DNA from 4 places in the Bacillus tuaregi genome. Region 2 is predicted to be linked to each of the others. Evidence: riboswitches for the same ligand, from Rfam matches in the RefSeq annotation. Region 2 holds a riboswitch; each other region holds the start of a gene.
What was found. Region 2 has a riboswitch for cobalamin ahead of BQ5321_RS13755 (catalase). Riboswitches for the same ligand answer to the same signal wherever they lie in the genome.
Positions count from the first base shown of each region.

Region 1: it holds a riboswitch for cobalamin, as region 2 does, so the genes downstream of both, BQ5321_RS21915 ((2Fe-2S) ferredoxin domain-containing protein) here and BQ5321_RS13755 (catalase) in region 2, are expected to answer to the same signal.
Region 3: it holds a riboswitch for cobalamin, as region 2 does, so the genes downstream of both, BQ5321_RS12410 (ABC transporter substrate-binding protein) here and BQ5321_RS13755 (catalase) in region 2, are expected to answer to the same signal.
Region 4: it holds a riboswitch for cobalamin, as region 2 does, so the genes downstream of both, cobT (nicotinate-nucleotide--dimethylbenzimidazole phosphoribosyltransferase) here and BQ5321_RS13755 (catalase) in region 2, are expected to answer to the same signal.

Region 1 covers NZ_LT629731.1:4,055,476-4,063,131, forward strand. The annotation lists gene cobI (precorrin-2 C(20)-methyltransferase) at 1-162, opposite strand, end outside; gene cbiE (precorrin-6y C5,15-methyltransferase (decarboxylating) subunit CbiE) at 155-1,357, opposite strand; gene BQ5321_RS21890 (cobalt-precorrin-5B (C(1))-methyltransferase) at 1,332-2,462, opposite strand; gene BQ5321_RS21895 (precorrin-8X methylmutase) at 2,465-3,115, opposite strand; gene cobK (precorrin-6A reductase) at 3,105-3,896, opposite strand; gene BQ5321_RS21905 (sirohydrochlorin chelatase) at 3,893-4,789, opposite strand; gene cobJ (precorrin-3B C(17)-methyltransferase) at 4,810-6,438, opposite strand; gene BQ5321_RS21915 ((2Fe-2S) ferredoxin domain-containing protein) at 6,454-6,831, opposite strand; cobalamin riboswitch at 6,980-7,164, opposite strand; cobalamin riboswitch at 7,356-7,540, shown strand.
Region 2 covers NZ_LT629731.1:2,394,112-2,401,767, reverse strand. The annotation lists gene BQ5321_RS13770 (hypothetical protein) at 1-32, shown strand, start outside; gene BQ5321_RS13765 (DsrE family protein) at 161-532, shown strand; gene BQ5321_RS13760 (MATE family efflux transporter) at 890-2,224, shown strand; cobalamin riboswitch at 2,365-2,543, shown strand; gene BQ5321_RS13755 (catalase) at 3,011-4,651, shown strand; gene BQ5321_RS13750 (amidohydrolase) at 4,775-6,367, shown strand; gene BQ5321_RS13745 (helix-turn-helix domain-containing protein) at 6,478-7,656, opposite strand, start outside.
Region 3 covers NZ_LT629731.1:2,109,268-2,116,923, forward strand. The annotation lists gene BQ5321_RS12390 (efflux RND transporter periplasmic adaptor subunit) at 164-1,366, shown strand; gene BQ5321_RS12395 (ABC transporter ATP-binding protein) at 1,350-2,030, shown strand; gene BQ5321_RS12400 (ABC transporter permease) at 2,027-3,238, shown strand; partial or broken gene BQ5321_RS12405 (LysR family transcriptional regulator substrate-binding protein) at 3,289-3,723, opposite strand; cobalamin riboswitch at 3,955-4,142, shown strand; gene BQ5321_RS12410 (ABC transporter substrate-binding protein) at 4,301-5,281, shown strand; gene BQ5321_RS12415 (FecCD family ABC transporter permease) at 5,278-6,318, shown strand; gene BQ5321_RS12420 (ABC transporter ATP-binding protein) at 6,318-7,196, shown strand; gene BQ5321_RS12425 (cobalamin-binding protein) at 7,213-7,656, shown strand, end outside.
Region 4 covers NZ_LT629731.1:1,291,400-1,299,055, forward strand. The annotation lists gene BQ5321_RS08445 (EAL domain-containing protein) at 1-272, shown strand, start outside; gene BQ5321_RS08450 (response regulator) at 275-3,520, shown strand; gene BQ5321_RS08455 (CheR family methyltransferase) at 3,544-4,410, shown strand; cobalamin riboswitch at 4,468-4,646, shown strand; gene cobT (nicotinate-nucleotide--dimethylbenzimidazole phosphoribosyltransferase) at 4,725-5,774, shown strand; gene ald (alanine dehydrogenase) at 5,972-7,099, shown strand; gene BQ5321_RS08470 (RidA family protein) at 7,182-7,643, opposite strand.

The sequences.
Region 1 (7,656 bases), 1.7 Mb from region 2:
ATAGACCTCGACAATCCGATGGGCATAGCTTTTACTTCCTTTTCGTTTTCTTGGATAGGCAATAACTGGTGACTCCTGAATGATACGAAATGCTTTCACCGTAATTAATTCCGGATCGCCCGGACCAACTCCAAGACCATATAATATACCAAGATTACTCATGCATTTCTTCCTTTCTTTCAGCAGTAATGATATAGATTGGATTGAGGGGGACAAAACGACTCATTCCTAAAATCGGTTTGCTTCGAGAGATTTGGGCATGCATAATAGAAGTTTGATAGCCTGCCTGAGCAAAGGCCTCATTCGCCCGATATAGATTTTCAATCGTAGCAGCATTAAGGACAATTCGCCCTCCCCTTTTCAAACGCTGGCAGCAAACGTGAATTAAATCAGCCATTTCCCCACCTGTTCCACCGATAAAAATAGCATCCGGGTCAGGGAAATTTTCTAAGCCGTCAGGAGCTTTTCCATGGATTGCTGTAATATCCGCACGAAACTTTCGTTGGTTTTGAAAAAAGTTTTCTAAATCAGGCTCATTTTTTTCAATCGCAAAAACCTGACCTTCCGGCGCCAATCTTGCTGCTTCAATAGCTATTGAACCGGTGCAGGTTCCTATATCCCAAACCGTGCTGTCCTTCTGAAGTCTCAGCGCATGGAGACTTAAAACTCTAATTTCCTTTTTCGTAATCAGGCCTTTATCAGGCTTACGCTGAGAGAATTCCCTATCCTCAATGCCAAGCGGCCAGACGGGTCCTTCGGCGGCTTTTTTCAAAACCACCACATTTAATGACGAAAATTCATGCTGACGCATTTCCTCGAGTTCATACCAGCCCGTTTTTTCATTTTCACCTTCTAGATTTTCGGCCACAAACGCCCGATATTCTGTCATTCCAAAAGAAAGAAGATAGTCAGCAAGTCGATTGGGATTGTTCTCTCTATCAGTAAGCAAGGCAATTTTTCTTTTTCCATCAATCTTCTGTGCCAGCCCTTTCATACTTCTGCCATGAACACTGACTACAAAAGCATCCTGCCAACTCTCACCCATTTTGGCAAAGGCAAGCTGTATGGAGCTGATATACGGATAGACTTCCATATTTATTTTTTTCGAAAGATAGCTTCCAATGCCAAAAAACAGCGGGTCACCCGAAGCTAGTACAACCGTTGGACGGGTTTCCTTTTGCAGCCTTTCTACAACGGTCTGTAAACCGCCTTTGATAACCACCTTTTCTCCTCTATAATTAGGAAAGAAAGATAACATTCTTTCACCGCCGACAAGCACTTCACTTTCTTCAATCCACTCCAAGTATTGCGGCAGTAAGCTGGATTGACCGTTATCCCCGATACCTATTAATTTCATCGATTGCATTTCCAACAGCCCTTCCTAATAATTGTCCTTTTAATGTATAAATGGTCGTGTCGATTTCGATTCCATCGTTGATATGCTTGAATGATTGCTGACAGCAGGCTTCACACAGCTTATTGAAAAATCCATTCAGGTTTGCTTCTGCCATCATATCTCCGACTTGCGAGGCAGTATTTGCCTCGGTGATTTTAGTAACAAGCTCTTCAGATGCACCCGCACTTCTTGCAATCTCCGCGAGGAAATCAAAGTCAACAGATGAGCCTTTGGAATGAACCATCATCGCTCCTTGGGCAAGTTTGGAAAATTTCCCCATCATCCCGACAAGTGAAACCTTTTCGATTCCCTGTTTTTTGCATTGCTTTAAGGAAAAGCCAACAAAGTCACCCATTTCAATAAAAGCTTCCTCAGGCAACCCCGGACACTGCTGCATGGCATACTTTTCACTGCGTCCCCCAGTCGTTAAGACGAGGTGATTACAGCCGCATGCTTTTGCAACGCTAACCGCCTCTGCAATGCTTGCCATATAAGCCGAACTGGAAAAAGGTACAACAATTCCCCTTGTCCCAAGGATTGAGATACCGCCGACAATCCCCAGCCTGCCATTTAAAGTTTTCTTCGCTATTTCTTCCCCATCGGGTACAGAAATAACAACCTTTACCCCCCTATGAATCTCATATTCTTGTAAGATCTCTTCAACAACCGTCAAAATCATTTTCCGCGGCACCGGGTTAATGGCCGCTTCACCGACTGGAACGGGAAGGCCAGGCTTCGTTACCCGGCCAACACCCACTCCGCCATCAAGAAGAATGCATGCAGAATCCAGCCAGCTGACGGTAGAAATAATACGAGCCCTATGAGTCGCATCAGGGTCATCACCTGCATCCTTAATCGTCTCTGCACTGGCGGAATTTCCATCTATCTCACACTTTTCCATTGTAAAAGCAGCAGCACGCCCTACAGGTAAATGGATAACCGCTTCCTCCTGCGCTTCACCCGTTATTAAGGCAGTTAAGGCAGCCTTTGTTGCAGCAGTCGAACAGGCGCCTGTTGTATAGCCGTACCGCATTTGCGACGGGTCCTTTTTTTGCCTCTTTTCCATAACTATTTCTGATCCGCTAAAAGAGATATCGCATTTAACGCTGCAACCGTAACAGTACTTCCGCCTTTCCGACCCACATTTGTAATAAATGGTACTTCCGTTATTTTAGCCAGCTCCTCTTTTGACTCTGCAGCAGAAACAAATCCGACTGGCATACCAATAATTAAATCAGGCTTGGCAATCCCCTCTTTAATCAGACGAATCAGCTCTAACAGGGCTGTCGGCGCATTTCCAATCGCAAAAATGCCACCTTCATTTTCACGAACAGCTTTTTGCATTGAGATGATGGCTCTTGTTTGATTCAATCGTTTCGCTTCCGCCGCAACGTCTTCATCAGAGATATAACAATGCAAATCGCCTCCGTATTTTTTAAACCTTGCTTTTCCAGTCCCGCTTTCGATCATTTGAACATCGGCAATCACATGACGCCCTTTACGGATGGCCTCTACTCCGGCACGAATCGCATCAGGGTGGATAATCACACTTCTTCCTAATTCAAAATCAGCCGATGCATGAATAATCCGTCTAACAATCTTCCATTCATCCTCCGAAAAATCATGTTGTCCCATTTCCTCTGCGATAATAGCAAAGCTATAATCATAAATTTTATCCGGATCGACGGTTAACGGTTTAAATTCTGTTTTAAAATCCATTGTTTATTCCTCCTCGTACAGATAATGTGTGATTTAATTTTTCAATAATCTCTTGAAAACTAGTAAACATATTTGAATAATCTACTTTAGGTCGAGCAATCATAATCGTCTCGATGCCGCACTCTAAAGCAGCAGCAATTTTCTCATCAACAGAACCAACCTTGCCGCTTTCCTTCGTAATCATGAGTGTGACTCCAAATTGTCGGTAAAGTGCTTGATTTAATTCTTTAGAAAAAGGCCCTTGCATGGCAATAATGTCCTTTTGCTCAATCCCAAGAGCCGCACATTTCTCCAAATTATCGACTCTCGGCAGCATCCTTATCATCATTCTTGTATTTGGCAGACCGACTAATTCCTTTGCAAAAGTCCCCAATGTTTTACTGCCGGTTGTAAGCATGATAACTCCCTGCTTACTAGCTGCTAGCTTTGCAGCATCCTCATAATTAGAAACGACCGTTAACATTGGATGCTGGAACCGTTGACTCTCTCGTTCATAACGAATATATGGGACCTCCGCTTCCTTCGCCCCCGCAAGAGCATTTTTTGAAGCCTCGTCTGCGAACGGATGACTGGCATCTACAACAGCCTGACATGCTTTTTCCTTAATTACTCTTGCCATATCAGCTGAAGTTAATCTACCCATTAGGACAGAAATCCCAGCCTCATCTAGGCTTTTCGCTGCTGTTTCAGTGACGACTGTTGCTAGAACCTGAATGCCTGCCTTTTGTATGGCTAACGCTAATTCTCTGGCATCGCTTGTACCGGCTAATAACAAAATCATTTGGAGACCTCTCCTGATGGGTCACCGTAATGGTGGTGGTGATCGTGGTGCCCATGGTCATGATGGTGATGATGATGGTGATCATGCCCATGTTTTTCAGCATACAACACATAGTTTTCTAAATCCTGCTTCCCTCTTGACCTGCCTTCTGCTGCTTCCTGTACTCGCTCCTTTAAAATCGTTTGCAGCTTTTCATGATAGCCAAAATATCCTGCGATCGTGAACTCATGCTCCGGATATTTCTCCTTGTAAGCGGCCTGCATATGATTCATCCGTTCCATTAAAATACCCGTGAATAGGAAGTATGGAAGCATCACAATTTTCTTGGCACCAAGCTTAATACAGCGCTCAATCCCTTCGTCAACAAGCGGTAAAGTTACCCCCATAAAGGCACTTTCCACCCATTTCACATTCAATTGTTCCCAAAGCAGCCTTGTGATTTTATAAAAATCACTATTGGCATTCTTGTCACTGCCCCCGCGGCCGATTAAAAGGATTGCCGTATCGTTGTGCTCCGCCGAAGTGTCAAATTCAATCTCCTCTAAACGGTCTGTTAGTATCGAGAAAACTTCAGGATGTACACCAATCGTTTCACCATAAATAAATCGAATATGCGGATATTTCTTTCCTGCAGCTACAATTTCTGCAGGAATATGAAGTTTGGAATGACCGGCATGAAGGAGAATAATGGGAATCACGATAATTTCGGATGCTCCTTTTTTTACACATGTATCAATTCCCTGCATAATCGTTGGCGAAGCAAACTCTAAAAAGCAGGTTTCTATAATGAAACCACTATCCATCGTCGGCATCATTTTTTCTACAAATCTAAGAACCTCTTCATTTCCAGTTGCTAATCTACTTCCATGACCTACAAATAATACGGCTTTCACGTAACTGTCCCTCCTTCAGATTAATCCCCGCAAGGTGCTGGTTCTATTTCAATAACCGGTGTAATATCCCTGTAGCGATATCCTTGAATCTCTTTCACCCGTTTAAAATATTTAAATAGCCGCTCGTTTGGATGCGCATTCTTTTTATACTCTTCAACAATTTTAGTAATCATACTGACAAGCTGATCAGGCTCAACCCCCTCTGCTACAAGCTGGCCTGGATGAGCTGTTCGACCAACAGGTTTGGCGCCAAGAAATAAATCAAATTTTCCTCTGCGATACACAACCCCAATATCCTCCATTACTGCACGATAGCAGGACATTCCACAGCCGTTAAAACCAATATTCAGCTCCTTTGGCATAAGACTGCCGCCAAGTATCCTTTCTAGTTCTTCCGCATATGGTATTGATTCTGTTTTTTCCCCATCACAGAAATCACATGCTTTAATGCTTAAGACATCCCCCACTGGAGAAAGCAAAAAGCCCGCAGCCTTTAGCTGTGAAGTAATCGTATCGGGTTCAGCGGTTGGAATTCTCAGTACAATCTTGTGATGCGGAGTATATTCCATTCGGCCTTTTTCACCGGCGACCTCTGCCAGTGTCACCAGCTGCATTGGCGTAAATTCCTTATTAGCAACACCCGGACTTACAGCTAACTCAAATAAAGCTTCAATCTTTTGCTGTACAATCGGTGTACCCCCACTGCTTCTTTCCTTTCCGTTCACCATCGCAAGGGCTGCTCTTGCCATTTCTAATGAGCTTTGTTTGACTACTGGTGCTTCTGTATGGGATCCCTTATCTAATGCTAGATTGCCTTCCTGTTCTAATGACCATGGCTCTGCCTCTTTTTTTAGTCGCTGATGCGGCTTTAAAGCCTGCTCCTCGTCATTTAACGTATACTTCCTTTGATAACCACGCGGGGTAATGATTAGGTTGTCATACAAAAAGGTTGAAGAGTTCCCGATAATAACGGTTGTCAGCATCCCAATGTCATGATTAAGCATTTCTGCTAGATTAGTAATCACAACATTTTGACGGTCACGGTAAGCACTTTTCACAAGTCCTACAGGCGTTTCAGGCGAACGATACTTCAGCAGGATTTTCTGTGTTTCAATAATTTGCCTTGTTCGTCTGCCGCTTCGCGGATTGTAGAGTGCAATCACAAAATCAGCCTGGGCAGCTGCTTCCACCCGTTTGGCGATTAGCCCCCACGGTGTGAGATGGTCACTCAAACTAATCGTGCAAGAATCATGCATAACTGGCGCTCCCAGGAGAGAAGCGCATGAGTTAATAGCCGAGATTCCCGGTACGATTTCTACCTCAACTCCTGTGGCTTCCTTCCAGCCCTTTTCAATCAATACTTCATAAATCAGACCTGCCATGCCATAGACACCAGCATCTCCACTCGATATAACCGCTACTTTTTTGCCGCTCTCAGCCTGCTTTACTGCTTCCTGCGCTCTCGAAACCTCCTCGGTCATACCGGTACTAACGACGGTTTGCTCATTGAGAAAGTGTTCAATTAACTCAACATATGTTTTATAACCGATTACTAAGTCACTTTCCTGAATCACCTCCACTGCGCGTCCTGTAATATGTTTGAAATCCCCTGGACCAAATCCTACAACAAATAATTTTCCTCTTTCCATAATCGAATCTCTCCTTTACCCTTTTGTAACAGGACCTTTCCGGATTCCTTCTGGAGGGGAAGCTGCTGGATTAGGTACCATCGCCCCATTCATCCATTGGTAAATTTTATTTCCCTCAAGGCCGTCACCCTGTAGGTCACGTACAATTTGACGTGCTGTCTCTTGTGAATCAACCCGATACCAGTTGCCCTCCGGATAGGCAATAACGATACATGCATCCTGACATCTGCCATTACATCGAGTCCGTGTCGTATGAATCTGTGTGTCCAACTCAAGCCTAGTAATTTCATGACGAACGGCTAACGTCACCTCTTCCCCGCCTTTTCTCATACAACTGCTGCCATTACAAATAAATAGGTGTGATTTTGTTCCTTCAAGATTCCAAGTGGTCACTTTTTCCTCCCCCTTTTATGAATGCGCAAGCGCAAAATAAAAAACCTTAACTGTTAGAGTTAAGGTTTTAGAAGCCAAATAATTAGAAAAGTAAACAAACTAAACTTTTCACACCATTTCAATGCCTCTACCTTTCCCTCCGAAAAGTATCGTACTGCATTTAAAAGTAGGTCTCCTGGCTTCGCTTCATCTTACTCTTGTCCCTTCCCGGTTTTCACCAGTGGCATTGACAATTTCATCAGCTTTACAGTAGCGGGGGCTGCTTCGGATTTACACCGAATTCCCTTTTATCCCTTAAAACTAACTTAGGGAACTTCTAAATGATCACTATTTAATTTTCCTGTATTCTAAATTATGGACTAATCATAAAACATATTCCAAAATTTTTAAACAGGATATTTTTTAGATTAATAGCTATGTATTTATTATAATAGGCATTTTTCGGTCAAATTGTAAATATATATCTTTTGTAATATTTTCCTAGAAGGATTTACGTCCACATGTTATACTGATGACGATTCCTAAAACTTCATAAACTTTATGGTGCATATTTTATATGCGTAATAGGGAAGTCGGTTCAAGTCCGACGCGGTCCCGCCACTGTAATGGGGAGCAAAATTACATGTTTAACCACTGTCTTTTAAAGGCGGGAAGGTTGTAATTAGCGATGATCCAAAGCCAGGAGACCTGCCATAAAGCGTCAACCGTTTCAACCTACGAGGATAGGGGGGGCGAATATTTTCAGCCTTATGTTTCATTTAACCGTGATGCAACAGCTGACAATCCGTACTTCTTTCATCATGAAAGGAGTATTTTTTATGGGGA
Region 2 (7,656 bases):
CGAAGGATTGGGAACGGATGATGATCCAATAGCGCTGCCATTCCGTTGTTTATTAAAAATATATGGTTTGAATTCCCAAATAAAAGTGTTATAATTATACCTATAAGGGTATTTTTATACCATTATATTTAATGAACCATTCTAGGGAGGAAAAGAAAAAATGAATGCTACTGATTTATTAATCACATTAACGTCGCATGAAAATGATGCCAATAATGTAACCATTGCCTTTACAATGGGGGCTAAGGCGTTAGAAAAGGGTCATAGTGTTGAAATATTATTATTATCACATGCCGTACATTTAGCGGAAAAAGGGTACGCAGATAAAATTGATATTGGTGCACCGTTTAAGCCGATTAAGGACATCCTGCCAACATTTTTAGAAAAGGGTGGTAAGTTAAAAGTATGCTCTTCCTGTATGGAGCATAATGGGGTCTCAAAGGACAATATTCTAGATGCAGCCGAAGTCGTTACAGCCGATTATGTGGTTGATGCCATCATGAATTCGAAGAAAAGCCTGCAGTTAAACTAAACAAAGCATCTTCATGCCGGACCATTTTTTCCTATTAGAGGGGTTAGACATTTCGATCATCAATAAGATAGGAAATGTCTTTGTTTCGGAGAATAATCCAGCATCCAAATGAATAGGACATCAATCCCTCTTTTCCTCTTACAAAACACTTCCCTTCACCATCTCTTCCCATATTAATCCACCTGCATCTGCCGTACTAAGACTAGATTAACTCTTCCATCTATATCGCCTAGCATGCTTATGATAGGCTAATACCCTCCATCAAGCAGGGAATACGTTTGATTCATCATCATATGGTATCATAATCAAAGTGATATACGTGATTCATAGATATAATAAGACAAGGAGTGTTACGTTTTGCCGCAGCACGATTTTACAAAGGGCTCTGTTCGAAGGCAAATGATTTCTTTCGCAGGACCGATCATGCTTACCAATCTTCTCCAGGTATCCTACCAATTTATTGATAGTCTGTGGGTCGGGAATTTGTTAGGAGGAAATGCACTTGGAGCGATAACCATTTCCTCTACGATTGTGGTCACGCTTCTGGCCTTTATCCTTGGGATAAACAATGCAACATTAACGATATTATCGCAGCAAAAAGGAATGAACGATAAGAGCGGGCTAAAGAAGTACATCAATGCTTTTGTTGTCCTGTTAGCTACACTCTCCATTCTGGTCGGACTACTTGGCTTTATTTTTTCTGAACAGCTGTTACAACTGCTTCATACGCCAAATGAAATGCTACATGAAGCAAACCTGTATCTCCGCATCAACTTCCTGGGTATTCTCTTTATCATGGGCTATAATTTTATCGGAACGGTCCTTAGGGCTTTAGGTGACAGTCAAACACCATTAAAGTTTGTGTTTGTTGCGGTTGTATTGAATGGTGTTTTGGACCCATTGTTCATCGAAGTGTTTCAATGGGGAATCCAAGGTGCTGCGTATGCGACCGTATTGGCGCAGGGGTTTTCATTCCTACTAGCATTGATTTACACCTTTCACCGGAGACTGGTGCCATTTTCCATTCCTACGCTACCGAGCAGGGAGGAGGTATGGCTGATCCTAAAATTAGGCATCCCGGCCGGACTGCAAATGATGGTCATCTATGCTGGTATCACAGCCATTCTTACAGTCGTCAATTCGTTTGATGGAGCAGTTGTGGCAGGCTTCGGCGCTTCACAAAGAATTGACAGTTTAATTACCATTCCAGCCATGGCATTAGGAACGGCTGTAAACAGCATGGCAGGACAGAACATTGGGGCCAATCGATGGGACCGTGTCCGCCAAATTGCCCTATATGGCGCGGTGTATAATGTGATCATTATGCTAGTGATTGCTTCCGTAGTTTACTTATTTGCAGAAGCCCTTACAGCTTTATTTGTAAAAGAAACCGATACAGTAAGGTTCGGTACGGATTATTTAAAAATCATTGCTTTCTTCTATCCCTTTATCGGGCTCAATTTCATTCTCAATGGAATTGTTAGGGCGGCAGGAGCCATGTACCAGGTGTTAATCCTGAACATCCTGTCCTTTTGGCTGCTTCGTTATCCTCTAACCTTTTTTTGCTCACATTTAATAGGTCAGAATGGGATTGCTCTTGGCATGGGAATTAGTTTCATTTTTAGCAGCATTTTTGCATTTTCTTATTTTAAGTGGGGAGGATGGAGGAAAAAGCCATTGTTTGCAGCATGATTCTAGTCAAAAAAATGAAATTTCAACAGTTCCTGAAAACGACCACCTCAAAAATTATTCAACAAAAATGAATTGACAGAATATATATAATTGTTTTAACTATTTTTATATGCTACAATAATGTTGGTAGAATTACAATTTTATATTCGTTTTATAAAGGTACTACGTAATGTAGTTTAATAGGGAAGATCGGTGTAATTCCGACGCTGTCCCCGCAACTGTAATGCTGACGATGATTCATGACCACTGTGCTCTTGCTCGGGAAGGGAATCGTAGAATGAAGCGAAGCCAGGAGACCTGCCTGCATAAAACCAATCAAACATTTTCTCGGGGACTAGGAAGTGGAGACGTTCGTTTTTTTCCATTTCCCAACGTTTCCATCTAAGGCTGCCTACTACCTATGAGGCAGCCTTTTTATATGAAGAAGGGAGGGGATATTTATGGTTAAAATGGGGTTCTTTTTCAGCGATGGTTTATTTATCATTACAGCTCCAACAGTCGAAACATGTGTGGAGATTGCTAGAGAAAAAGGCGAATTTACAGGCTGGTATAAATTATAAGGCAACATCATCGTTACACTTTTTAATCATTTTTCATGAATCCCTGTGGTGTCACTCTGCAGGGATTATTCTTGCTTGTTTAAGGAATGCCAGTTTACGCAAGCACTTTTGTTATCAATCCTATAAATCAATTTGTATTTTTTGTAAAAACCATCTCTCCGATTGTATAAATTTTACAAAAACAAACAAGATATAAGGGTAACGAATATCGAGGGGGTTTTATTATTTGGCAGAGAACAAAGATAGGAATGAACAGGAAGTAAAGCGTGAGACGTTGACCACACGTCAGGGGCATCCAGTATCTGATAATCAAAATATTCGGACCATCGGTGACCGAGGTCCAGCAACACTAGAGAATTACCATTTCATTGAAAAAATATCCCATTTTGACCGTGAAGAAATTCCGGAGCGTGTTGTACATGCACGAGGAACAGGAGCCTTCGGATATTTTGAAACCTATGGAAAAGTGGGCAATGAACCGGTAGAAAAATATACTCGGGCAAAGGTATTTTCAGGGGCTGGGAAACGGACTCCTCTAATGGTGCGATTCTCTACTGTTGCTGGAGCAAAGGACTCACCAGAAACGGCACGAGATCCGCGCGGCTTTGCGGTGAAAATGTATACGGAAGATGGAAACTGGGATTTGGTTGGGAACAACCTGAAGATTTTCTTTATCCGCGATGCGATGAAGTTTCCAGATATGATTCACGCTTTTAAAGCCGACCCGGCTTCGAATGTTTCCCATCCACAGAGGATGTTTGATTTTGTATCCCGAACACCTGAAGCAACACATATGATTACTTTTCTTTTTTCACCATGGGGAATTCCCGCCACCTACCGCCATATGCAGGGCTCAGGAGTCAATACCTATAAATGGGTGAATGCCAAGGGCGAGGCAGTGCTGGTGAAATACCACTGGGAGCCGAAACAAGGCATTCGTAATTTAACCCAGGAAGAGGCGGACAGGATTCAAGCAAAGAACGTTGGTCATGCGACACAGGATTTATATGAAGCGATTGAGTGCGGGGATTATCCGGAATGGGAGCTTTTTGTTCAGATTATGGAGGATGATTATCATCCGGAGCTCGATTTTGATCCGCTTGATGACACAAAGCTTTGGCCAGAGGAAAAATTCCCTTGGCTGCCAGTAGGACGAATGGTGCTCGACCGCAATCCAGCTGATTTCCACGCAGAAATTGAGCAGGCTGCCTTCGGGACAGGTGTGCTTGTTGATGGTATGGATTTTTCAGATGATAAAATGCTTCAGGGTCGAACCTTTTCATACTCCGATACACAGCGCTATCGCATCGGTGCAAACTATTTACAGCTTCCTGTCAATGCACCGAAAACGGAAGTCCGCACAAATCAGCGACGCGGCCAAATGGATATTCGTGACCCGAAAGAGTCTGGGGAAGATCCACATATTAATTATGAACCATCCATGCTTGGCGGCCTTCAGGAGGCGAACACAGAAGGGCGGGCGCCGCATCAACCAATGTATAATGCGGCGGCAATGAGCGCACCGATTGATCGCCCGAACAACTACGGACAGGCTGGTCACACTTATCGCAGCTTCGAGGACTGGGAGCGCAATGAATTGATTAAGAATCTTTCCGATGCCCTAGCAATCTGTGATAAACGAATTCAAGATGCCATGATTGAACACTTTACACAAGCAGATGAAGATTATGGTCGTCGTGTCAAAGAAGGTATTGAAAAGAAAATGAAAGAGCTACAAGGGATGGAGCAGGAAAACAAGGTACCAGGTCGCGAATCAGGTCAATCGAAATACGGCCAAGGTTCCATTGCAGCGAACGAAGCCACAAAGGATGCAGTTAAGAAAAGCCATGAAGCTGATCCCTATTAACGAAAAACTCGTCATAATTTTTGACGAGTTTTTTCTATGTTTTTATTAAGGAAAGGTTTTGTGCATTTGAACTCGAATATCATATGATAATCGTATCAAAATACAACGGAAAGGAAGCTTTGGATGAAACAGCTATGGTATGGCGGTAAGATTTATACAATGGAAAGGGAGTATGAAGTCGTTGAAGCGGTGCTTCTAGAAAAGGATAAAATTATTGCTGTCGGGACGTTTGACGAGCTTCACTTACAAGCAGATGAACTGATTAACCTAGAAGGTGCAGCCATGTATCCAGGCTTCGTGGACAGTCACCTTCACATGATTTTTCAAGGGGAAAAGCTGCTTCGCCTTGACTTGAGAAAGGCCAAATCGGCTGAAGAACTGCTTAAGCTCGTTAAAGCAGCGGCAGAAACAGCTCCTACAAATGCTTGGCTTTTTGGTGAAGGATGGAATGAAAATCTTTTCTCTGATCAAAGAATTCCAACGGTAGAAGAGCTTGATGCGATAAGAGAAGAGCCGATACTTTTAACAAGAGTTTGCCACCACGTGATCTTAGGGAATACAGCCGCGCTAAATGCTGGCGGGATTTATGAAGATAGCCATGCACCGGCAGGCGGAAAAATCGGAAGAGATAGAGAAGGGAATTTAAACGGTCTTTTATATGACCAAGCGATGACAGCCGTAACTGAGGCAGTTCCAAAGAAAGGGGAAGCCTATATTGATTCATTAACAGAGGCCTTACATATTGCGATTGATGATATGCTTGCGAAAGGATTAACAGGCGGACATACAGAGGACATGAACTACTTTGGGGAATATACAATTCCATTAACGGCCTTTTATCGTGTAGTGGGTGAAAAACAACATTTTAGAGTGTCATTGCTGCGCCATCATGCTGTTTTCGAGGAAATGCAGGAAGCGAATCCTGCCTATGTCGATGGCTTTATTGAACCTGGTGCAATGAAAATCTTTGTTGATGGTGCTTTAGGTGGTTCGACTGCTGCTCTATCAAGGCCATATGATGATCAACCAAACAACAGCGGTCTGCTTATTCATACAGAGGAAGAAGTGGAGAACCTAGTGAAAATAGCACGGAAGCATCATGAAGCTGTAGCGGTTCATATCATTGGTGATGCAGGAGCAGAACAAATCCTAAATGTGATTGAAAAAAATCCGCCAACTAAGGGCAAAAGAGATCGTCTGATTCATTGCTGTGTGTTAAGGCAGGATTTAGTAGAACGTATAGAAAAACTACCGGTTGTATTAGATATTCAACCAGCCTTTGTTCCGTCGGATTTCCCATGGGTCATCCAACGTCTTGGTAGCAAGCGGCTCGACTGGGCTTATTCGTGGAAAAAATTGTTGGACCGGGGAATTATGTGTGCAGCAGGAACGGATGCTCCTATAGAAGACATCGACCCCTTAGCCACTATTTATGCTGCTGTAGAACGTAAGAAACCCAATCAAGACCATAATGGATACTTACCAGGTGAAAAACTCTCCCGTTTCGAGGCCATCCAGCTTTATACACTTGGAAGTGCCCAAGCTATTCATAAAGAGCATGAGCGGGGACTGATTAAACCAGGCTATGAGGCTGATTTCTCTATTTTTGATCGTGATTTATTCGAAGGTTCCTCAGAAGCTATTCTAGAAGCAAAAGTGTTGAAAACCGTTGTGGCAGGACGAATCGTCTATGATCGTTCCAAGCCAGTTGGGTGAAAATAGGTTCTCCAAACTAAGTATTATCACTAATGACGAAACAAAAAGTACAAGCTAATGGCTGCCTCATTAGAATAAAGGCAGCCTAAAAGTATATAATAGACTTATTTTTAGCCCCTATTTTTTTGTAGAGCTTTTTTATCCTTAATATACTGATAGATCTTGACTGCTAGATGAATATTAAATAATGGTTGACTATCATTTAAATCCGTTACTAGAATTTCCTCCATCCGTTTTAAACGATAGTTTAAGGTATTCGTGTGAATATGTAAGAAATCAGCGGTTTTTTTGATGTTCTTGTTTTGCTCTAAATAAGCAACCAGTGTACTCAATAATTCTCCTTTTCGAGATTTTTCATATTCAATAAGGGGACCTAATACCTCCATTATAAAATCGATTAATTCCTCCTGTGAATTTTGCAAAATAAATCTTTGAACTCCAAGATCTGTATAGCTTAGAACTCTTTGATCAAACTCATAATTTTTGAGAAAAGTTATGCACTTTGTCGCTTCTACAAATGACTCATGGACAAAGGTAAGCCCCTGCTTCATTCTTCCAATCCCAATCGAGACAACTATCTCGCTATATTTACTTCTACTTTTCTGCTGTAATTTGGTAGCAAGCTCCTTTATTTCTGCATTCATATTGGATGAAGAAACTTTGGAAGACCAGGATAGAAGAGCTGTAATTTGGTTTTCATCCCTTACTGTTGTAACCTGGAGGTTTTTTTCGAGTAGTATCATATTTGCCATATGGAGTAAATTCTTGATCATGTGATCATCAAGGAACTTTTGCTCGTTTCCTTTGTCTTCAAAATGAATAATAAGGGAGACGTAGTTCCAGTTAGGGTCAAAATGTAAATGTTTTGCTTTCTGAATCAGTACTTCATCCATTTGACCTGAGAAGAGCTTTGTTACGAATTCTCCTCTTAATCGCTGCTGTGTTTCCAAAACTGCTTCCTCTTTTACCAGTTCAAGTGAAATAACGGTACAAGCATGTTCAAGAGCGGAGATATCTACCTTGCTCATTTTTTGCCTAGAGAGAATAACGAGCCCGCCTAAGGCTTTTTGCTTAGAGCCAAGCGGCAATACAACTAATTGGAATGGATCATCCTTTAAGGTTATTTCCGTAACGGTATGTGAGTTTTCTAATGATGGAATCATTTGTTTTGCGTATTTTTTCATATATTCGACTATTTCAATTGAAATCGAAGAATGGCAGGCAGAAGCCTTAAGCTCTCCTATTTCATCAAAAAGAAGCATTTGCTGTCCCATTTTTTTATGTATAAA
Region 3 (7,656 bases), 280 kb from region 2:
GCAGCTCCCTCGAGGTGCTTGAAAAGATTGGTTTATATAAAAATGGTAAATGGAAGTGGGATTTTCATGGATTAACCGTTATAATAATGGAAGGAAATTATCGAAATTTCTGTATTTTTGATAGAAATGTCATCATTTCGAATACGTTTAGGGGGATGTACGATTGAAAAGAAAAAAGGTTTGGATACCAGTAGTATCTATTGTTGGACTGGCTGTGATTGCCATGGTGGTCCTATTTGTCATGAAGGATAAAAAAGCCGAAATGGCCGCAGGTAATGATTTGCAGAATATGTCAATAGCCGTTCAAAAGGCAGCAGAGCAGGAGTTAACCGAGACCATACTTGTAACGGGTGAAATTGTACCAGAAAGTGAACAAAAGGTATATCTTGAACCTGATAAAGGAGACATCATCGAATATAAGGTGGCAGAGAATCAGACGGTAAAAGCGGGGGAGCCATTATTTTTATATGATTCATCTAAACTAGATGTGGAATACAACGGAGCTGTCCGTGAAAGGGATTTAATTAAACTGAGAGCGAAAGCAGAAGAAGCTCAAATAGCAGAAATGAACAAGCAAATAGAAGCGGCCAAGAAGAATCTGACAGCGGATGCAGAAGGGCAAGCGGTGGATGTCAATCAGCTGACAAAAGAAAAGGCGCAATTGGAGCTCCAATATGAAAGCACGAAAACAGAAGCGGCTTCCGCTCAAGAAAGAATCAATGAAGCGGCTAACCGGAAGAAGGAAATGACGATTGTCAGTAAAATAGACGGCATCGTTGTGAAGGTCAATCAAAATGTCGCGAAAACGGAGACAGGTGCTTCAGAACCCGTTATACATATTATTTCTAATAGTCCTTATAAAGTGATTGGGACTATGAGTGAATTTGATGCCGTGAAGATTCAACCGGAACAAGCCGTTGTAATTCGGCCAAAGGTGTTTAAGGACCGGGAATGGAACGGCGTCGTTGAATCGGTTTCACAGTTTCCAAATGAAGACGGAGCAAGTGGAGAGATGATGGGAGCACCAGGTGGGGGCAATGTAACGATGTATCCCTTCAAGGTGGCGATTACCGATGATACATCCGAGCTCCGTCAAGGTTTTCATGTTTCTTTAGAGGTCAAAATTGTGGGAACCGAAAAGAAACCGGTCATCCCGCATAGTGCGATTTTAGATGAAGGCGGTGTCGCGGTCACGTATGTTCTAGTAGACAAAAAGTTAGAAAGAAGAGAGATTCAAACAGGATCCATGAATGATGAGTTGATCCAGGTGACTGAAGGCGTGAAGAAGGATGAGCTTGTCGTGGTGACACCAAATGAAGAAATGTATGACGGAATGGAAGTGACCTCCTTTGATGAAATTAAGTGAGATTACGAAGGTTTATGGAAAGGGATCACTAGAGGCTCCCGTCTTACACGGGATTAATCTGACTATCGAGGAAGGGGAATTTGTCGCCATCATGGGACCCTCGGGCTCAGGAAAATCAACCCTCATGAATATCATTGGCTTCTTGGATTATCCCTCATCAGGTACATATGAATTGAATAATGAAATCATTGGGACCGAAAAGGAAAAGAAGCTGACAAAGCTAAGAAATGAACATATTGGATTTGTCTTCCAGCAATTCTTTTTACTGCCAAGACTATCGGTGCTGAAAAATGTCGAGTCTCCACTTATCTATGCAGGCGTACCAAAGCGTGAAAGAATCGAAAGGGCGAAGGAAATGCTTTCAAAGGTTGGACTAGGGGATAGGATGAGCCATTTGCCCAATGAATTATCCGGCGGCCAAAAGCAGCGGGTTGCGATTGCCCGGGCGCTTGTGAACCATCCCTCCATTATTTTAGCGGACGAACCAACGGGTGCACTGGATTCCAAGACAAGCGAGCAGATTATGGATGTATTCGTTCGGCTCCATCAAGAGGGAAAAACAGTCATTATCGTTACACATGAGGAGGAAATCGCAGCGTATACAAATAGGGTGATTACGTTAAGGGATGGCGTGATTACGGATGACCAGAGGAGAACAACATGAGTTTAGTCGAAAGCTTCAAATTAGCCCTATACTCGATTTGGAAGCATAAGATTCGTTCGGTGTTAACAATGCTGGGCGTCATTATTGGTGTTGCCGCTGTCATTATCATTGTAGCCATCGGTCAAGGCGCTAAAACGAAAATGACGGAAGAGCTGTTTAGTACAGAAAAAAATGCGGTGGATCTTTATTATGAGCCGATGCCAGTAGAGGGTGATGATGAAGCAGACATGTATTGGGTGGAGCCGGAATTAACCTCAGAGGATGTGGTCATCCTTTCTCAGGTTCCCGGTGTTAAGTCGGTGATTGCGACAAACCAAGGCTGGGGCCCGATGGTCTACGATGACCAGCAGGGGGAAATGGAAATAACCGGCGTGGGTCCCGAATTTTTTACGGCAAGGGATATTCAATTGGTTGAAGGAAGACCCATTAACCTAAAGGACAATGACGGAATGAACCGAGTCGTCATGATTGATACTGTAGCGCGAGAAAAGTTTTTCCAAAAGAAAAAAGAGGTAATCGGTGAGATTGTGGATGTCAATGGGAGTCCATATAAAGTGGCTGGGGTGTATGAATCTCCAATACCAGAGCAGTATCGTTACAGTGAAAATGGTGAAATGCTTATGCCGCGAACGGTGATTTCGATGATGTTTGGGAATCGCGAGATTGAGAGAATAGCGATTGTCGCAAGTGACCCCGAGAAAATCTCTGAAACAGGCAGGCAAGCGGCAGATACCTTAACTCGAGAAAAAAAGCTTGAAGACGGGAGGTATACGATTAATGACTACTCAGAATATGAGCAAGAAGTCGATACCGTCATTACGTTAATGACCCTGTTTATTGGCAGTATTGCAGGCATTTCTCTCTTAGTTGGGGGCATTGGGGTTATGAATATTATGCTTGTTTCGGTTACAGAAAGAACGCGGGAAATCGGGATTAGGAAAGCCATCGGTGCAACAAGAGGAAGAATCCTCCTTCAGTTTCTCATTGAATCGATGACCTTAACCTCCATTGGAGGAATACTTGGAATTGGCTTAGCCATTATGGGTTCGATGCTTGTGACGAAGTTTTCACCAATAGCGGCTACCGTAAGCCCGCTTGTCATCCTGATTGGTGTCGGTTTTTCTGCCTTCATCGGCATCATCTTTGGCATCCTTCCAGCTAACAAAGCCGCCAAGCTAAGCCCAATTGAAGCCTTAAGATATGAGTGATAAAAGGTGCCAGGCTCCTTCCAGATTGTGGATGGTGCCTGGCACTTTTTTTAGTTGCCTGTTCGATAGGATAAGTAGTCTAAAAACTTCTTCGATGCAAGGGACAGCGATCTATGTTCCCTCATCGCAACACCGATATTTCTATAGGCAGGAACTTCAAGCTCCTTCGCAATAATTTTGTGTGGAATCCGCTGTAATATCAATTCTGGCTTTTCGCAAGCAGCAAGAGAATGGTATTCCGGAAGCACCACCAGTAAACGGTCTTGCTCTAGAAAGATCGTTTCAAACTCTGCTTTTGTCGGCAGCCGTAAAAAGCCAAAGTCGACACGTCCATTTAGAATCCAGCTCTCAATTTCTGTATAAGCCCCAAGCAGCAATTCAAAATCGATCATGGGGTAATCCTTCTGGAAAATTTTTATCATGTTAGGGAGCCAGTGTGAGGCAACGCTAGAAAAGGTCCCAATCCGAATCATCCCAGATTCCATTTGTGAATATGATATCCCATGTCTAAAGACGGTCTGCGACCTGCATGGGCTTTCCCGTTCGGAAAATCTGTAAAAGATAATGAAATCTAAAGTTCAGTTTATCTTAACCATGATGATATTCGGTACAAATGGGTGGTGCCTGGCATTTTTTCCTATTCTATGAAAATAAAGAGTTGATTATTGAAACGATTGTGCTAGAATACTAGATGAGAAAATTGCTTGACTAATTGAATCTTACATAGCTAGTAGGTGCCTTATCTTTGATAAGGTTAAAAGGGAAGCCGGTGCGAATCCGGCGCGGTCCCGCCACTGTTATTCGGGGATGACCTCGCAGTACCACTGTTCCAAATCTGGAATGGGAAGGAGAGGAAGTCACTTAACCCGTAAGCCAGGAAACCTGCCTATTTAGCTTGCCAACGAAATCCTTCGTGGAAAAGGATCGGCAGAATCAGTGTTTTTTATATATTCTGATTTCGCGCGCCCTGTTTCCAAATGGAAGCAGGGTTTTTCGTTGTAAGGAAAGACTTCAGCACATCAAGCTCCTCTCGAACAATTAACGAAGGGAAGAGATTGAGGAATGAAAAAAGTATTGGTATGTATTTTGACCGTATGGATAATGGTCATAATGAGCGCTTGTGGGACAACGCAAGAGACTTCGGATGGTGAGAATAACCGCACCTTTGAAACAGAAACAGAGAAAACAAACGAGAAAGCCACCGTTTACCCGCTTACGGTGAAGGATGCAACAGGAGTTGAAATCACTTTTGACCAAGCGCCGGAAAGGATTGTTTCCACCTCTCCATCCGAGACAGAGATTCTTTTTGCCTTAGGCCTTGGTGATAAAATTTATGGTGTATCTGATTTTGATGATTACCCAGAAGCAGCGAAAGACAAACCAAAAGTAGGCGGTGTGACAAAGCCAAATGAAGAAGCGATTATGGCGGTGAATCCGGATTTAGTAGTCGGTGGCATTTCCATGAAGGATGATATTGCAGAAAAATTCCGTGGGTTAGGTCTAAAATTGTATAAAACAGAGCCGAAAAAGATGGATGATATTCTAAATAATATTATTCAAATCGGGATTATTACTGATACACAGGAAAAGGCGGAGGAGCTTGTCGCCCAAATGAAAGAGGATATTCGTACCGTAACGGAAGCGGCTGCTGCCATAGAGGAAGAGGATAAGAAAAAAGTCTACATCGAATTTTCTCCAGGCTGGACGGTTGGTAAGGGTGAATTCATGGATGAACTGATTACATTGGCAGGAGGCGTAAATATTGCCGCTGATACAGAGGGCTGGAACGCCATTAATGCAGAGAAGATTATCCAGGATAACCCCGATGTCATCATCTATACTGCCAATGTGGTGGATGATAAATCTGGGAAACCTTTAGAAGAGCTTATTCAATCTCGAAATGGCTGGGATAAAATTACCGCGGTTCAAGAAGGCCATGTGACAGGGATAGAAGGAATGATTATGTCCAGACCTGGTCCTCGCATCACAGTGGCACTAAAACAAATCGCTGAAGCCATTTATCCAGGTTCAATTGAAAAATGAAAAAGAGATTAGCACTATGGGGGGGAGCGTGTTTCGTTCTCCTTCTCCTATCCGTTGTTATTAGTTTATCGCTTGGTTCTGCTCAGTTACCACTTTCGCAGGTTTGGGGAATTCTTTTACACCAGGTTCCTTTTGTTAAAAGCTTCATGGATCCCAATTGGCCTGAATCAGCACAGCAGATTATCTTAAAGGTTCGTTTGCCGCGAGTTTTCCTTGCGATTCTTGTTGGAGCCTGCTTATCACTGGCTGGGGCCGGCTTTCAGGGAGTGCTGCGCAATCCATTAGCCGATCCGTATACATTAGGGGTTGCCTCTGGATCAGCGGTAGGGGCGGCTTTCTTAATCTTATTCGGGTATCATACGATCCTTATTGGTCAGTGGACCATTCCGCTCGTTGCCTTTGTGACAGGGCTGATTAGTTTGCTTGTTGTTCTACGTCTAGCCAATGTACATGGAAAATTCAAACTAGAAACGATCATTTTATCGGGGGTTGTGGTTTCTGCCTTTCTTGGATCACTTGTTTCTTTCATGGTGTCGATGTCCGATCAGGTAGTCAATGAAATCATCTTTTGGCTGATGGGAAGCTTAGCCTTAAGAGGCTGGTCGTTTACCTTTGTCCTTCTGCCTTACTTAGCCATCGGAATCGTTGTGCTGCTGGCCTATGGATGTACATTAAATTTATTTTCATTAGGAGAGCGGCAGGCAGCCCATTTGGGTGTCAACATTAAACGCACAAGGCTAATCGTCTTGGTCGTTTCCACCCTTATCACCTCCGCTGCAGTGTCGATTGTTGGGACCATTGGCTTTGTGGGACTTGTCGTACCACATTTAGTACGGTTGGTTGTTGGGCCAGATTATCGATTATTACTTCCTTTGTCCGTTATTTTTGGTAGCATTTATGTCCTTTGGGCCGATACCATTGCCCGTACTTTACTGAGTCCGACGGAGATTCCGCTCGGGGTTGTCACCGCCTTTTTGGGTGCTCCATTCTTTGCTTACTTGCTTCGGAAAAATAAGCAAATGTCAGGGGGAAATTGATGGTGTTTATCAAGGTGGAAAATGTAAACAAACGTTATAATGACAAGGTCATCCTGGAGGATATTAGCTTTTTCGTCAAACGCGGAGAATGCTTAGGGATTATTGGTCCGAATGGAAGTGGAAAATCTACCTTGCTCAAGCTATTGTCAGGTGTAGAAGATAAGTCAGACGGAATCATTGATCTAAATCGAAAGGCAATCGAGCGTTATTCTCGTAAAGAACTAGCCACATGGATGGCGGTCCTGCAGCAGGAATCCCTGCCTCCCATCGGTTTTACGGTAAGAGAGGTTATCGAAATGGGGCGGTTTCCGTTTCAAAATTGGCATGGGGAGGAAAAGCATGAGATTGAATTGCTGATTGATTCAATCATTGAAAAAATGGGGTTAACTCATTTAGAAGATTGCTATCTTGAAAATCTAAGTGGGGGAGAAAGACAGAGGGTCGCGATTGGAAAGACGATGGCCCAGCAGCCAAAGCTTTTAATGCTAGATGAACCGACCACCTATCTCGATATTGGTCACCAGATTGTATTGATGGACCGAATTCGAGAATGGCAGTTGGATGAGAAAATGACCGTAATTGCCGTTTTGCATGACTTAAATCTTGCCGCACTGTATTGTGATCGTTTATTACTTTTACATAATGGGAGAATAGTAGCGGCGGGAGCTCCAGAGAAAATCATTCGAGCTGATTTGATTCAGCGGGTATACGGTACAACACCGATTATCATGGAACACCCGGTTTATCAGGTGCCACAGATCATTCTTCAGAGTGAAATGGGACTAAAGCATACTATTCCAATAGAGAATTTTCAGGTCAAAAAATTCTGCCATAATAATGGAAACAGAATCTATAGTGTTCCTTCGAGAAAAAGATAGAGGAGAGAGGATTCCAATGAGAATGATATCGTTATGCCCAAGTAATACCGAGCTTCTTCGCTTTATTGGTTTAGCATCAGAGATTGTGGGGGTGGATAATTATTCGGATTTGCCTGTGGAGAGCAATGCTATACCTAGGCTCGGTTCCGATTTGGATATTGACATGGATCGGGTTGAAGCGCTTCAGCCGGATTTGGTACTTGCATCGTTGTCGGTTCCCGGTATGGAAAAGAACATAACCGGTTTGGAGGAGAGAGGCTTACCGTCTATTATCCTTAATCCCAAAAGCTTATCTGATATCGGGAATAATATTCTTGAGGTGGGAAACGCAACGGGACAAGAACGGATCGCACGTGAGGCCTACCAGAAGTATGGTACATTATGGGAGCAGCTTACAGAATGGGGACAAAAAGTAGAGCAACGCCCAAGTCTTTATTGGGAATGGTGGCCAAAGCCTGTA
Region 4 (7,656 bases), 1.1 Mb from region 2:
CTGTTCTGCAAATGAAGGATCGCTATCAAATTTCCTTACGGGAAATGGATGTCTTTAAATGTATCATCAGTGGTCAAAGCAATAAGGAAATTTCCGAGCAGTTGTATATCAGTGAACATACAGTTAAAAATCATATTACAAAAATCCTCCAAAAGCTTCATGTAGCGGATCGAGTGCAGGCTATCTCAATGGTTTATGAAACCTGCATCAAAGAAGGAGAGAGTCTCTATTCTAGAATGAATCAAGCAAATGGAACTTCAGAAAGGGCATAGGGATGAAAATCAAAACAAAGCTATTACTAGTATTATGTACTTTACCAGCTCTCCTTTTTATTCTGATCGGTATAGGTTGGGTTCAACAGGCAGATCTGAATTCTACGAGTCGTGCATTACAAACAAACTACCAGTTATCTTCAGTGGCCGGGCAAATTCATACAGACGTGAAGGACGTGGGTATTCGTCTCAGGAACCTGGTGATCTTTACGGATGAAACTGCGTTGCAAAAGGAATTACTGACGATAGAATCGATTCGGGATAATATAAAGCAAAATATCAGCTTTCTAGAGTCGAATACGATGACGGAAGAACAAAGGGAGCTAATTGTTAGCTTAAAACAGACTAACCAGGAATTTAATCTATATCAGGATGAGGTGCTTGCAGCTATTTCTCAGGGTAAGAAAGAGGATGCACTCGTCTTAATAGATGAAAGCTCTGTTTCAATCCATGAGGATTTTTTTACGGTCATATCAACGATCACCTCAACCCTTCATACGAATGTTGAAGCTTCCATGTCAACGATGTTAAAGGATTTTCAACACGAAATACTAATCGGCGGAGTGGTCTTAGCGATTGGCATTCTTTTGATTATCGTTCTGCTTTACAGAAACATCCAATCGATTACGGTCCGCATGAATTCGATGTCGGAAATTATGAGCGATGTAGCAAACGGAAAGGCAGAGCTAAGTACAAAGGTTGAGATCCGCTCGAATGATGAAATGGATGAAATGGCAATTTCTTTTAATCAAATGACGGAATCACTAGAAATACAAAAGACAAAAGAACAAGAATTAACCTGGATTAAATCAAATATGGCAGATATTACAACCAGCTTGAATGGATCACAGGATGTGAAAGACTTGGGAAATATATTGCTGTCAAAGGTGGTACCATTGCTGGAATCCTGTCATGCAGTCTTATATGTAAAGGAGGCTGAGGAGGAAGCAAAGCAAGAGCCGGTCTACCGGCTTGTTTCTTCCTATGCTTTCAAGGAAAGGAAGCAGGTTTCGAACACGATACGATTAGGTGAAGGTCTGGCTGGTCAAGTGGTTTTGGAAAAAACTCCGATTATTTTGACGGATGTGCCAGCAGATTATGTGCGGATTTCGTCAGGACTGGGACATGCGACTCCCCTCCAATTATATGTACTGCCAATCTTATTTGAGGGAGACGTGAAAGCAGTTCTGGAAATGGCTTCCTTTAAGTCCTATAGCGAAACACAGCAAAGCTTTCTGGAGGAGCTAATAAACGGAGTTGGAATTATTCTAGATAGTGTGATGGGGAGAATTCAATTAGCTCAATCACTCGAAAAGTCGCAGCAGCTAATGGAAGAGATTCAGGCACAGTCTGAGGAACTGCAAAGCCAGCAAGAGGAATTAAGAGCAACAAATGAAGAGCTCGAGGAACAAACGCAGGCATTGCGTCAGTCAGAGGAAAAGCTTCAGCTGCAGCAGGAGGAGCTTGAACAAACGAATACTGATTTAGAAGAAAAGGCGAAAAGCCTGGAAGAACAGAACACAAGGTTTGAACGAACGAATCGGGAAGTCGAAAAGGCAAGGGCAGAGCTGGAAATGAAAGCCCAGGAACTGGCCTTGAGCTCGAAATATAAAACAGAGTTTCTAGCAAATATGTCACATGAGCTTCGTACACCATTAAATAGTTTATTAATTCTATCAAAGCTACTAGCGGACAACTCTGAAGGAAATCTTACAGCGAAACAGGTCGAATTTTCTAAAACAATCTATTCCTCTGGTAATGATTTATTAATCCTGATTAATGATATTTTGGACTTGGCTAAAATTGAATCAGGAAAAACCCAGCTTCAATTGAGTGATGTAAAGCTGACAGATATTGTGAGTTTTGTAGAATCTAGTTTTAGACCGATTGCTAATGATAAGAATTTAAATTTTTCTATTTTCATTCAGGAAGGACTGCCGGACTCCATCTATAGCGACGGAGTCCGAATTCAACAGGTTCTTAAAAACCTGCTGTCAAATGCTTTTAAGTTTACTATGGAAGGCGAAATAAAGCTCGACATTATGGCAGATAGAAGCACGGGTAAACAAAATAAGCTGATTTTCTCTGTTAGTGATACAGGAATTGGGATTTCAAAGGATAAGCAGGACTTAATATTTGAAGCCTTTCAGCAGGCGGATGGTACAACGAGCCGTAAATATGGCGGAACAGGCTTAGGTTTGTCGATTAGCAGAGAGCTCGCAGCACTCTTAGGCGGGAAGATTGCAGTAGAAAGTGAAGAGGGGAAAGGCAGTAGCTTTATGCTCTATATGGGTGACTACGATGGGAATGAAGCTGAGGCTCAAGCACAAATAGTTAGGCAGGAAGTGGCGGCAGCTGTAATCGAAGAGAATGATTCCGTGGATACGGGAGTAGGTAGTGGAACGGTAGATACAGTGGTCGATCTGATAGAAAGAGAAGATAACCAAATAAAAAGACTTTTGATTGTTGATGATGATATGAATCAACGCAGCAGCTTAATGGAGCTGATTGGAGAAATGAATTTTATCATCAAGGCTGTTTCTTCAGGCAGTGAGGCAATGGAAGAACTAAAGGTGAATGGCTTTGATTGTGTGATTCTTGATTTAGGGTTAGGTGATACAAGCGGGTTTGAGTTATTGGAAAAAATAAAGGAGAATGACCAATCGAATAAAGTAAAAGTCATCATTTATACTGGACGTGATGTCACCTCAAAGGAAGAAATACAATTAAGTAAATACGCCTACAGTATTATTATTAAAAACGAGCTATCACCACAGCGCTTAAAGGAAGAGCTGGCATTGTTTCTACAGGAAAGCGACCAACATAATATCAGTCAGGAAGTAGCTGTAAGTAAAGCTATTAGTATTCCTTCCGGTCTACAAGGGAAAAAAATTCTCCTTGTCGATGATGATGTTCGAAATGTATTTGCACTCTCTAGTATTCTTGAATTGAACGGGATGCATGTCAGCTTTGCTGAAAATGGTATCGAGGGTCTAGAAATGATAGAGAGAATCCCGGAAATTGATTTAGTATTAATGGATATTATGATGCCTGAGATGGATGGTTATGAGGCGATTGGTAGAATCCGACAGATACAGCGATTTCAGGAGCTGCCGATTATTGCGCTGACAGCGAAGGCAATGAAAAATGACCGGGAGAAGTGCTTGGAAGCCGGGGCCTCGGATTATATTGTAAAGCCAATTGACCCTGAGAAGCTTATTTCCTTGATAAAGGTCTGGCTATATTAAAGAAGAAGGGATACTGTATGTGAATGATCAATTCAATGGATACTAGTATATTATCAATTGATGAGGGTTCCGAAGGTGAATTAGAAAAAATCGAAATTGAATTGTTATTAAAGGGTGTCTATGATTGGTGCGGATATGATTTCCGTGATTATGCCTATCCTTCGATTCGAAGGAGAGTCTGGCATCGGGTTCATGCTGAAAAATTGACCAGTATCACAGGGCTGCTTGAAAAGATCCTTCATGATGCTGCCTGTTTACAACGATTTATTGCTGATTTTTCCATCAATGTCACAGAGATGTTTCGAGACCCTCTCTTTTTTAGAGCATTTAGAGAAAAGGTTGTACCATTATTACGCACGTATCCATCGATTAGAATTTGGCATGCAGGCTGTTCGACAGGGGAAGAAGTGTATTCAATGGCCATGTTGCTGCATGAGGAAGGTCTCTATGAAAATGCCAAGCTTTATGCAACTGATATCAATCCGAACGTACTGAAAACTGCTAAGAGTGGATTATTTCCAATCGAAAATATGAAGAAATATACGAATAATTATATCCAGGCTGGAGGCAAGCAAGCCTTCTCAGATTATTACTGTGTAACAACGAATGGGGTAAAATTTGATCCGTTTTTAACCAAAAATGTCGTATTCGCTCAGCATAATCTTGTCTCAGACCGGTCCTTTAATACCTTTCATGTGATTCTGTGCAGGAATGTCCTAATTTATTTTAATAAAGGCTTGCAAAAAAAAGTGCATAAGCTTTTTTACGAAAGCCTAGGCATGTTTGGTATTCTTGGTCTTGGTGATAAGGAATCACTCTACTATTTGGAAATAAGTGATTCATATGAAGAGCTAAGTGTAAGTCAGAAGCTGTATAAAAAAATTAAATAGACCAGTTCATCTGCATCTTGACGATAGCAGAAATCCTTGTTATGTTATTGGATGAAAAAGTGCATAAAAGCATTGGGTGCCCTTTTAGGGAGAATAGGGAATGGAGTGAGAGTCTCCAGCGGTCCCGCCACTGTAATGGGGAGTTTCATTGGAAATGCCACTGGAGTATACCTCTGGGAAGGGCTGATGAAGTGATGATCCTAAGCCAGGAGACCTGCCTGTTTGCTTTGATGGATATAGATGATGGAAAAGTCTGTAGTTTATTTGGTATTCAAATAAGCTGCAGGCTTTTTTATTTAAGGAGGATGAAGAGAATGTCATTATTACAGAAAACACTTGAGAAGATTGAGTGCTTGGACCATGGAATCACAACCTTAGCGAGGGAAAGAGTAGATAATCTGATTAAGCCGGCGAAGAGCTTAGGGAAGCTGGAGGATTTGGCCGTGCAGCTAGCGGGTATTACAAAAAATTTGGAACCCTCATTTGACGAGAAGGCAATTATTGTTATGGCGGGTGACCATGGGGTTTATGAGGAAGGCGTAACGAATAATCCGCAGGAGGTTACCGTTGCACAGACTCTAAATTTTGCCAAGGGACTTACAGGTGTTTGTGTCATTGGACAGGTATCAGGTGCGCGCATTGTCCCGGTTGATATAGGTATAAAAAGTGAGCTGCCGCCTGATGTGGGGATTATTCTGAGAAAGGTAAAAAACGGGACAGAGAATATGGCAAAAGGCCCTGCCATGACAAGGGAAGAGGCAGTAAAAGCGATTGAAGTAGGCATTGAAATCGCCAATGACGAAATGGCTAAAGGTGCTCAAATCCTTGGAACAGGTGAAATGGGGATTGCTAACACGACACCAAGTACGGCGATATTGTCTGTATTACTAAATTGTGATCCAATAGGGATCACTGGGAGAGGGGCAGGATTAGGCAAGGGGGGGATTGAGCACAAAGCGGAGGTAATTAGGAGAGCTATACTTATTAACGAGCCAAACCCCCATGATGCTATTGATGTATTAGCAAAGGTGGGTGGTTTGGAAATTGGCGGTATGGCAGGTGTGATGCTAGGAGCGGCCGCTAACCGTGTTCCTGTTGTAGTCGATGGCTATATTTCCACAATCGCAGCTATCATTGCTACAGGGATTGAACCACGGGTAAAGGACTATTTAATTGCTTCACATGCTTCACAGGAGCCAGGAGCTAAAAGGGCCAGTGAACTATTAGGAGTGAAACCAATGCTAGCAATGGATATGTGCTTAGGTGAAGGGTCCGGAGCTGCATTAGCCTTTCCGATTATAGAAGCTGCCTGTCAGATGCTGAAAAGGATGCCGACCTTTGCAGAAATTGGTATGGATATCTGATGGGTACGTTTAGAATTCTCCATAAATTTGGAGAATTCTAGTGCTTTCGCCCTTGTGAAAACGTTAACATTTTGTGTGATTGAACAAAAAACTCTATCTATCTTTTCTTTTTAAAACAATGAAAAAAACTATCAATTAGATTATGATTACCTTGTAAGCAAAATAACAATACATCAACGACTCAAGGAGGCATTACAATGATTATTGGAGTACCTAAGGAAATTAAGAATAACGAAAACCGTGTAGCATTAACACCTGCTGGGGTTGTATCTTATATAAATGCCGGACATAAGGTTATAATCGAAACTAACGCTGGAATTGGAAGCCTTTTCACCGATGAAGATTACAAAAATGCAGGGGCAGAAATCATTGATAATGCTGCAGACGTTTGGGCACAATCAGAAATGATTATGAAAGTTAAGGAGCCTCTTGAAAGCGAATACAAATACTTCCGTCAAGGCTTAATCCTATTCACATATTTACATCTTGCAGCAGAGGCTCCATTAGCAAAAGCGCTTAAGGAGTCTGGCGTAACAGCTATTGCATATGAATCAGTAGAATTAAATCGTACTCTTCCACTATTAGCACCAATGAGTGAAGTAGCAGGAAGAATGGCAACACAAATCGGTGCACAGTTCCTACAAAAAACAAACGGCGGTATGGGCATCCTATTAGCTGGTGTACCAGGAGTAGCTCGTGGAAAGGTGACAATCATCGGCGGTGGTGTTGTTGGAACAAACGCTGCGAAAATGGCCATTGGACTTGGTGCAGATGTAACAATTCTTGATATGAGCGCAGAACGTCTTCGTCAATTAGATGATATTTTCGGAAATTCTATTAAAACATTAATGTCAAATCCATTTAATATTGCTGAAGCAGTTCGTGAAGCAGATTTATTAATCGGTGCGGTATTAATTCCAGGTGCAAAAGCTCCTAAACTAGTAACAGAAGAAATGGTTCAATCAATGAAGCCTGGTTCTGTTATCGTTGACGTTGCGATTGACCAAGGCGGTATCGTAGCAACAAATGATCGCGTAACAACTCATGATAATCCTACATTTGTTAAGCACGGTGTTGTACATTATGCAGTTGCTAACATGCCGGGAGCCGTTCCAAGAACTTCAACAATCGCTCTTACAAACGTAACCGTTCCTTACGGATTACAAATTGCTAATAAAGGTGTTCGTCGTGCAATCGAGGAAAATCCTAGCTTAAAACTTGGTGTAAACGTTGTGAATGGTGAGATTACTTCCTTACCAGTAGCAAAAGATCTTGGCTATGAGTATGTACCAGTTGATAAAGCGGTTGAAAAGGCATTAGTTTAATCCTTTGATCATAGGATATTGATAAGAATAAAGATGCACCCTTTCAATTATGGAAGGGTGCATTTTTGTGTACCTTAAATATTTAATCTTCAACCTCAACAATAATTTCAAGCTCAACGGCGGCGCTTTTAGGAAGCTGTGCAAACCCAACTGCTGAGCGGGCGTGTATTCCCTTTTCACCGAATACTTCTACAAATAGGTCAGAGGCACCGTTGATCACCTTTGGATGATCAGTAAAATCTAGGGCAGAATGGACCATTCCAAATACTTTTACAACTCGTTTTACCCGCGATAATTCACCTAGTTCACTTTTCAATATGCGTAAAACGTTAAGACCCGCTTGACGAGCAGCTTGGTAGCCATCTTCTATCGTTAAGTCCTGTCCTAATGTTCCGATGTGTTGGTCTGAGATCTGTCCGGAAGTAAAAATGAGATTACCAGTACGAACACAGCCGATATAATTGCCTAACGGTTGTCGTGCTGGCTCTAGAGTAATCCCTAATTCTGATAAAGCTTCTTCTGGAGTCTTAATTTGATTTGTCATGTCGCAATCCCTC